DNA from 3 places in the Cohnella sp. LGH genome. Region 3 is predicted to be linked to each of the others. Evidence: predicted binding sites of a transcription regulator. Region 3 holds the regulator's gene; each other region holds the start of a gene.
The links. The regulator LexA, encoded in region 3, represses DNA repair genes until DNA is damaged. The targets are predictions, from matches to a motif close to CGAACATATGTTCG.
Positions count from the first base shown of each region.

Region 1: the regulator LexA is predicted to act here: its motif matches at 995-1,008, upstream of J4772_RS30505 (type IA DNA topoisomerase).
Region 2: the regulator LexA is predicted to act here: its motif matches at 1,520-1,533, upstream of recN (DNA repair protein RecN).

Region 1 is NZ_CP072117.1:7,390,666-7,393,785, reverse strand. Features, by position in the region: gene J4772_RS30510 (hypothetical protein) at 1-965, opposite strand, end outside; gene J4772_RS30505 (type IA DNA topoisomerase) at 1,125-3,120, shown strand, end outside.
Region 2 is NZ_CP072117.1:2,530,483-2,533,602, reverse strand. Features, by position in the region: gene recN (DNA repair protein RecN) at 1-1,444, opposite strand, end outside; gene ahrC (transcriptional regulator AhrC/ArgR) at 1,658-2,107, opposite strand; gene J4772_RS10300 (hypothetical protein) at 2,104-2,571, opposite strand; gene J4772_RS10295 (TlyA family RNA methyltransferase) at 2,764-3,120, opposite strand, start outside.
Region 3 is NZ_CP072117.1:2,891,274-2,894,393, forward strand. Features, by position in the region: gene glnA (type I glutamate--ammonia ligase) at 1-419, shown strand, start outside; gene J4772_RS12135 (hypothetical protein) at 645-962, opposite strand; gene lexA (transcriptional repressor LexA) at 1,226-1,849, opposite strand; gene J4772_RS12145 (LysM peptidoglycan-binding domain-containing protein) at 2,011-2,409, shown strand; gene J4772_RS12150 (DUF896 domain-containing protein) at 2,569-2,757, shown strand; gene J4772_RS12155 (hypothetical protein) at 2,880-3,120, shown strand, end outside.

The DNA.
Region 1 (3,120 bases), 4.4 Mb from region 3:
GCAAAGTCCCGATAGCTCTTCGCCTTCATGGAAGCCGCCGCTTCATAATGACTGAGAGCTCTCTCCATATCGCCGTCCGCTTCCGCCCACAAGCCGTCCAACAGCCGATGATAGGGGGTCGGAGCTTCGGAGAAAACCCGGCTTTCACGCTTGAGGGCGCCGTCCGCAATCGTATACGTATCGGCGTACTCTCTTTGCCAAGGTCCGGCTCCCACGGAATCGATCAGTCCTCCGGAGATGCTCAGCTTGCCGTCGCGGATGCCGGCTTCGGACACGCTTGGAACGATCACGGCTCCCGGACGGGTAACGAGCTTCCCTTCGTCCCAGCCGGATACCGTATAGGTAAAGGTAGACGTATGCGCCCCGATTCCCAGCGAAGCCCAGACGATCTCCGGCTTGCCGTCTCCGTTCAAATCGCCTGTATCCAGAATCGAAGCCCGTCCGTAGTCCTCCTCGGGGAAAACGAAGCTATGCCATTCGTATTTACCGTCCTGTAAAGCCGCGACAATTCCGTAGGCGTAGCGGGACTCGACGTTCTCGACTAGTCGACTCTCGTAGACGACGGTCGCCCATTCGCGTTTGAAGCCGTCCCCGTCGAGATCGGCCCGGATTACGTTAACCGGATAATCGCCCGGATTGTATTGCTCGGCCCGCGACCGAAGCCAATCGGCGAATTGCTCTTCCGGGAGGGGCTCATTGTCCAACTCGGCCCGCAGCCGCTCGGGTAGAGGGAGCTTCGCTTCTCCTGGCTTGTTCGTTTCAACCGATACATCGGGCGATACCGGTTCGGAAGTAGACGTAGACGCCCCAACCGCCACCGCAGTTTCCGCCTCGGCTGAGGCTAACCCGGTTTCCGTATCCGCCGTTAACGTCCCGTTTTCTTCGCGCGAGTCGCATGCTCCTGCAATTAACAGAGCGCCAAGCAGGGCAGCCGCTCCGAGCCGTTTCCACTTCAAGTCGATCATAGGAAAATCAATCCTTTTTACTTTGTTATGTAACAAACGTTCGAGGAGGTCGGCAGGTTCATTTTCGCGAAGCGGCTCAAAACCTGTGATATAATCGGTCTATATTGATCAATCCGCGCAGCGGTTGCGCGAATTGCTAACGGAGAGGACGAAGCCGTGTTGAAGACGTTGGTCATCGCGGAGAAACCCGATATGGGCCGCAATATTGCGGCCGTAATCGAGCCGAAAGCGCAAAACAAGCGCTCCTATCTGGAGGGCGAAAACTATATTATTACCTGGGCGATCGGTCATCTGATCGGATTGGCCGAGCCTGATCTCTACGACGAGAAATACAAGAAATGGAGATTTGGCGATCTGCCAATTATCCCGGACGATTTTAAGCTGCTGCCGAACCCTCGGACAAAGGATCAACTGCAGGTGATCGCGGATTTGGCGGCGCGCAGCGGCGATCTGGTCAACGCATGCGATGCCGGGCGGGAAGGGCAGCACATTTTCTCCTTGATCGTCAGGCATCTTGGTTTGCGGCATCCGGTAAAGCGGCTGTGGATTTCCGACCTGACGGCGGAGACGATTCGCAAGGGCTTCGACCAGTTGAAGGACAACACAGAGTACGCCAACTTGACCCAAGCGGCCCGCGCGCGGAGCGAGGCGGACTGGTTGATCGGAATGAACGGCTCGCGCGCGTTCACGACGAAGCACAACGAGCTGCTGTCCGTCGGGCGGGTGCAGACGCCGGTGCTGGCGCTGATCTACGACCGGCAGAAGCAGATCGAGTCTTTTGATTCCCTGAAGTTTTACGAGATTACGGGCATGTTTGAGCAGGACGGAGGTATCGCTTATAAAGGCAATTGGCAGGGCGACAGGCTGACCGATCCCGAGAAGGCGAAGGCCATTGCCGACAAAGTGCGGGGCAAAACGGGAGCGATTGCGAGCTACGAGGTCAAGGATACGAAGGAGTATCCCTTCAAGCTGTATGACCTGACGCTGCTGCAGCGGGAGGCGAACGGCAAGTTCAGTTTCTCCGCGAAAAAGACGCTCGACGTCGCGCAGGCGCTTTACGAGAAGCACAAAGTCATCTCTTACCCGCGTACAAACTCGAACTATGTGAATGCAGAGAACATTCCGGAGATGCACAAGATTTTGGATGCGATGCGGAATTCTCCGGATTACGGGGAATTCGTGAACGGCGCGAACAAACGGTTTGTTCATGCGAACAACAAGAACGTGTGCAATCCGGCCAAGGTCGAGGACCACCACGCGATTATGCCGACGATGAGAAAGCCGCAAGGGCTCAGTCCGGACGAGCGCAAGCTGTACGACCTGATCGTCAAAAGATTTCTGTCTCACTTCTACCCGGCGGCGGAGTACAAGGTGCATACGGTACTGACGGAGGTCGAGAAGGAGACGTTCAAGACGACGGTGAAGCAGCTGCTGTCTCTTGGCTGGAAAATCATTTACGCGGGAGACGCTCCGGCCTCCAAAGGCAGCGCCAAGGAGAAAAGCAAGGACAAGGACGACGGGGCTGCGGAGGAAGAGGAGCAGGAGACGGACGCGCCGTTCGAGGTCGATCCGCAGAAGCCCGTCGTTTGCGCGGACGCCGAGGTCAAGGAGAAGGAGACGCAGCCTCCGAAGCCCTATACCGAAGGAACGCTGCTGAAGGCGATGGAAAGCGCGGGCAAGCAGATCGAGGACGAGGAGCTGCGCGACGCGATGAAGGATTCGGGACTCGGCACTCCCGCGACGAGAGCGGCGACGATTGAGCGGCTGAAACAGGTCGGCTATGTCGATATGCAGGGCAAGCGCATCGTCATTACGCCCAAAGGAAGAACAGCGATCGAGCTGATTCGCGGAGCGGGCGTCGAGCTGCTGACTTCGCCGGAAATGACCGGCCACTGGGAGCGAAGATTAACGGAGATCGCGCGCGGACAGGCTTCGGCCGATGTATTCATGGGCAACGTGAAAAAGTTTACGAGGTTAATTATCGACAAGGTTAACGTTCAGCGTCCGGCCGCGAGAAATGCGTTCGCCAGGCCCGAACCTCCAGCGAAGGGGGCGCGTGGCGGCAAGAAGGCCTCCGACGGCGGAGAGTCGGGCGGTTCGGTTGCCGTCGCCGCGAAGAAAGCGCCGGCTAAGCGGAAAGCTCCGGTCAAAGCGT
Region 2 (3,120 bases), 360 kb from region 3:
TCGACAGCAAGCTGAGCTTCTCTGCAATGGCTTGCGCAGCTCTTCCGCTGACTCCAGTATCCACTTCGTCAAAAACGAGTACGGGAATTTCATCGATTCGAGCGAAAATCGCCTTGAGCGCCAGCATCACGCGCGACATTTCGCCGCCAGATGCAATCTTAGCTAGCGGTTTGGGCGGCTCGCCAGGATTCGTCGACAGGATGAACTCCGCGGTATCCGTTCCTGTGGCCGACAGCTCCGTTGCGCCAAGCTTCACTTCGAATACGGAACGTTCCATCTGCAACTCCGCCAATTCCTGCTCGATCTGCTTGGCAAGCACTCTCGCGGCGTTTCGGCGCGCCAGCGACAGCTTCTCCGCGCGCTCATACAGTTCGGCCGCCAGCTGTGCTTCCCGCTCGGTCAGCTTCTCGAGCAATTCTTCGCTATTGTCAAGCTGATCGGCTTCGGCCTGGATTTTCGCCCGATAGTTCAAAATATCCTCAATCGTCTCGCCATATTTCCTTTTTAACCCATGAATAACGTCCAGCCTCTGCTCAATCTTCGCTAAGCGCTCAGGATTGAATTCGATGCTTTCCTTATAATCGCGAAGCTGAAAAGCTGCGTCCTCCGCGCTGTAATAAGCGCTCTGAAGCTGCTCCAGCAACGGTTGGAGCACTCCGGAATCGAACTTCACGATATCCTGCAACCGGCTCAATGAACGAGAAAGAGCCACTAGCCCTTTAGTTCCGTAAAGCAGATCGTAGGCCTCCGTTGCCGATTCAGCAAGCTTCTCCGCATGAGCTAGTTTGCGCCGTTCGTCGGCAAGGGATTCATCCTCGCCCGGTTTTAACCTGGCTGCGGAGATTTCCTCCAGCTGAAATCTGTATAAATCGACCATCTGCATGCCTTGTCGGGATCTTTCCTCAAGCTCGCGCCTTTCTCTGCACACACCAATATATTGTTGATACAATTGACGATAAGCCGCCTTCTCCTCGCGGATCTCCTCTCCCGCAAACAGGTCAAGCCACTCCAGATGCTTCTCTGTCTTGAGAAGCGACTGATGCTCATGCTGACCATGAATGTTGACGAGGTGCTCGCCAGCTTCTTTCAGCATCGTCAATGTAACGCTTTGACCGTTGATTCTTGCCGTGGACTTGCCATGAGACAGCAACTCACGGCGAATGAGCAGCGTTTCTTCCCGGTTGGCCTCGATGCCCAAACGACCGAGCGTCTCCCACACGGGATGATCTGAGGGCAGATCGAATACCGCTTCGATATCCGCCTTATCGCAGCCATGGCGAATCATTTCTGCAGAGCCTCGGCCTCCCGCCGCCAATGTCAAAGCGTCGATCACGATCGATTTCCCTGCTCCGGTCTCTCCGGTAAGCACATGAAAGCCGTCATGAAAAGAAGCAGATACATTCTCAATAACGGCCAAATTGTGGATGGTTAATTCTCGCAGCATAATAAGCCCCCTTTGGACTCGACAGTCTCAATCCCCCATTGCCTCGTTTGAAACAGGGGGCTCGCGACCTCATTGCGATCATACGTTCTCATTACTCATCCAAATCATAGCACATATCCGGAAAGAAGACCAGACAAAACAAGAACATTCAAGATAATCTAACACGCATCCATCTCCGTATTAATCAAGTCGGAGATGAATGCGTGTTATTGGTCACTTCATCATATCGTTAATTCGCTCTAACACGTCTTCGCCATGGCTTTTCGTTTTGGTGATAATCAGCGTCGTGTCGTCTCCGCCGATCGTACCGATAATTTCCGGCCAATCCATGCCGTCAATCAGCGCAGAGATCGTTCCCGCCGTTCCCGGCAAGCACTTCAGCACGACGAGATTTTCGGCGGACTCCGCTCCCAAATAATGATCGAGCAGCGCTCGCTTCAGCTTCTGCGCCGGATTGTAGCGTTGGTCTTGCGGCATCGAATATTTGTATCGGCCGTCCTCCAGCGGGACTTTAATCAGCTGCATTTCCTTAATGTCGCGCGACACCGTCGCTTGGGTTACCTGCATTCCTTCCAAGCTTAGCGCTTCCACGAGTTCCTCTTGGGTTTCGATCTCTCTAGAACCGATCAACTCACGGATTTTGCGTTGACGTTGTCCTTTCATTTCTCGCCAGCCTCCACTTTAAATCGCACTGTTTTGATTTGACGCCCCTGCGGAAGCACGATAACAATGCCGTGGCAATCCGGAAACAGCAGCGCATACACGAGCAGTCTTTCACGCAGCGCGCTGGCCGTCCATTCCATCGGCTGCCTTGGCCGGTCGAGCTTCACCAGGTAATACTTGTTGTCTTTCTCGGCCAAATAATCAAAATATAGGCGGGTCGGCATAACCGACCCGTTGTCCACGGCCACTCCAAGCGGAATACGGTGCTTGCCGGACAGCACTTGAAAACCGTGCTCCTTCAGCAAGAGGACGTATTCATCCTCTTCGACGCCCCCTTTGGTCGCAAGCTTGCGCAAGCGAGCATCCGGAGGCTCGTGAAGCCAGCGATCCAACCTTCTAACGATCCACCATCCCATAACGATGGCAGCGACAAGCATGATCACCCAATCTCCGACGCTATCCATAACCGCCTCCCGACTTCCGTTACGGAGAGCCGCGCTGCCTGGACTAGTTGTATCCGTTGCATTATCTTTTCGCGATCGGAAGCCATTTTCCTCCAATATCAAGGAAAAACCCGGAGATGCGCGCCAGCCCGCGGCAAAATGCTCGGACCGTTGTTCGGCAGCTCCGGGTGCTCCGGGCGAAGGATCTTGTTTTTATGAAGGATTGCGGCGAAACGCCCGATTTGCTTCTTCTACCGTATTCGCAATTAGTTCTTCATACCGTTTATCATCCGCCGCAGCCGAAACGGTCGAAGTATCCGATTTGGCCGAATTCGGGGCAACCGCCGAGCCGAGACGCCAATAGGCGAGAAACTCGATGTTCCCTTCGCCTCCGGTTATCGGGGAATACGTCAGTCCCTGCAGCTCAAAACCGATGTCGGCTGCCGCGTTCAAAACGCCTCGAAGCACTTGCGTATGAACGGCCGGGTCGCGAATGACGCCCGACTTGCCCACATGCTCCCGCCCCGCTTCGAACTGCGGCTTGATCAGCGCAACGGTGTGTCCGTTTTT
Region 3 (3,120 bases):
CGTGCTACGTCGCTTGGTCCGCAAGCAATCGCAGCCCGATGATTCGCATTCCGGCGTCCCGCGGCCTCAGCACGCGGGTTGAAGTTCGTAATCCGGACCCGGCTGCAAACCCTTATTTGACACTTGCCGCCTTGCTGAAGGCTGGTCTTGACGGAATCAGCAGCAAGCTGCCGACGCCGCCTCCAGTAGATCGCAACATCTATGTGATGAGCGACGAGGAGCGGATCGAAGAAGGTATCCCGAGCTTGCCAATCGACCTAAAAGAAGCTCTGTCCGAGCTGTTGCGGGACGACATCATCTGCGAAGCGCTTGGCGACCACGCCCTCAGCCACTTCTACGAGCTGAAGGAAATCGAGTGGGATATGTACCGGACGCAGGTTCACCAATGGGAACGGGATCAGTATTTGACGCATTATTAATTGGGAAGATTGTTGTAATATCAGGGGTTTAGGAGATTTAAGGTTTGGGGGCAGGAAGGGGTTTAAGACGGTTATTCTATCGTCGCCCCCGAAACGCCCCTTATTTTTTATTTTTGCCAACAGCGAGATTAACAAGCCCATAATGAATAACCCGGGGGCCTAGACCCCCGGGCTATTCTATTTAAGAAATCCCGCACTGCCAGTGGCCAGGCGGGGATTTGCATATCAAAGCTTAAAGCCCGACAGTTTATCTAGGCTGGCTTTGGAATTTCCAAGTCGAGGGGCAGGACCGGCATTTTTGTTCGCCTCGTGCTCGAGGTTTCTTAGGCGATGCAATATCTCGCTTTGGTATTCCAGAATTAGGCCAATTGCAAAAAAGACGATGCCGGAAACAGCTCCGCTGATCCACCAAGCAACTGCAATGCCCCATCTGAATTCTGATACATAGCTGTCAGTTTGGTTTGCCTGAATAAACCCGGCAATAACAGCAGTCAAAAATGTAGCGATGGCCAAGCCTTTTAATATCTTATCCAACAATATCACCTGATGACTTCCCCATCGGATGGGGGATTTGCTATATTTTCATGTTCACATCATTTTACATCAAACGACTTAGTTTGACGATATGTGGAATCAAATCAAATAGCCGAGGATTCAGGCTCTTGGGCTGCATCTGTCGAGGACAGCCCGCATAAAAAAAGAACCTCAATCGCCGCTTAAATGGAGGGTGAGGTTCTTTCGTATGCGTAAGTATAGTTGTTCTCGTACTATGCGAACACTTCGAGATCGCCAATCATCACCAAGTATTAGTGAAGCGAGCGGATCAGGCCGATAACCTTGCCAAGAATGCTGACGTTGGAGAGGCGAAGCGGCTCCATGCTGGCGTTCTCCGGCTGCAGGCGAATGTGGTCGCGTTCCTTGTAGAACGTCTTGACCGTTGCTTCGTTGTCTTCCGTCATCGCTACGACGATGTCGCCGTTCACGGCGGTCGGCTGCTGGCGCACGATCACGTAATCTCCGTTATGAATGCCCGCTTCGATCATACTCTCGCCCTGGACGGACAGCATGAATACCGGCTGTTCTCCTACCATGGAGATTGGAAGCGGGTAATACTCCTCGATGTTCTCGGTGGCCGTAATGGGCACTCCCGCCGTTACTTTGCCTACAAGCGGGACTGTGCGAACGGAAGCCGAAAGTCTGTGCATCTGATCGTCTTCGTCGCCAAGAATTTCGATCGCGCGGGGTTTGGTCGGATCGCGCCGAATCAGACCTTTCTTCTCCAGGCGATCGAGGTGACCGTGCACGGTAGAGCTGGAAGCGAGTCCTACCGCTTCGCCGATCTCGCGGACGGAAGGAGGATAGCCCTTCTCACGCACTTCGGTTTTAATAAATTCAAGTATGGAATTTTGTCGGCTGGACATCTTGGTCACGCCAAAACCTCCCTATTAAAATAGCTCATGATGACAAATTATAGCACAGAACCCGAGTTCGCACAAACACTCGTTCTAGAGAACGAACGTTCCTGAAATCGTTGACATGAACATGTGTTCGTGTTACGATGTGATCAGAACAAATGTTTGGGGTGAGCGGAATGGTTCATACATGGGTTTCTACTGGAGCAATTTCTGCAACGAAGGCACACAACACGGCTCAGATGACATATAATCGCGATGTGAAGAATAAGGAAGGCTCTTTGAATTGGAGAGCGGCCAGAGGGCTGTTTGTGCTCGTGGCGTTCCTGCTTCTATTCAGCGGCTTTACGCTGATGCGCTCGTTCGCTTCTACCGGAGAGTTGGCGCCTGCCTCGAACGATGAAATCGTAATTTCCGTTGACAGCGGAGATACGTTGTGGGAGCTGGCCCGTACCTATAAGGACCCTGCGCTCGATACGCGCCAAGCAGTCCATGTTCTAATGGAGCGCAACAGGCTTTCCTCTCCTGCTTTGCAGAGCGGACAAGAGCTGATCTTTCCTGCGAATATATTGCCTTGACTTGATGATATAGAGGATACAAGAAAGATCGGCGAATCATTATGCCGGTCTTTTTTTTGATGGTTAAGCAAAGCTTGTCCAGACAAGGCATTGATTCTTGACAAGCCCTCGGCGAAAGTGGCAAAGTAGAGAAGATGCGAAAAGGGGAGTGAGACACCGATGGAGATGGAACAGTTGATTAACCGTATTAATGAATTATCCCGGAAGAGCAAGAGCGAAGGCTTAAGCGAGCAAGAGGTCGCGGAACGGGACCGTCTGCGCAAACAATATTTGTCGGTATTCAAAAGCAACTTCCGCCAAGAACTGGATCGGATCGAGGTCGTCGATCAGCCCCAGATCAAGCATTAACGATAGATATGCAGTCGGAAGAAACCGCAAGATGACGCAGAGGGAACCGCAAGCTGATGGAGGAAGTTCCGACACAACTAGAGGTTCAGGGCGTCGTCCGTAATGTGACGAGGAGGAAGGTTATGTCCCGCTCATGGGAACGAATGGTGACGAAGAACACCAAGCAGATCAACAAAAAGCGCAAAAAAGAAGGCAAACAGGGGATTGCCGCCAATGCCCCGCAGATTGACCGGTTTCAGGGACGGAACTATGTAATACCTTCTCTGTTAGTATTGTTGATTTTGTTCTATATTTTGTTGTCGCAGCCCTGGTCGGATAAATTCCTTCAGGATCCGACGCTGTTTTGGGTGACGATCGGGTGTT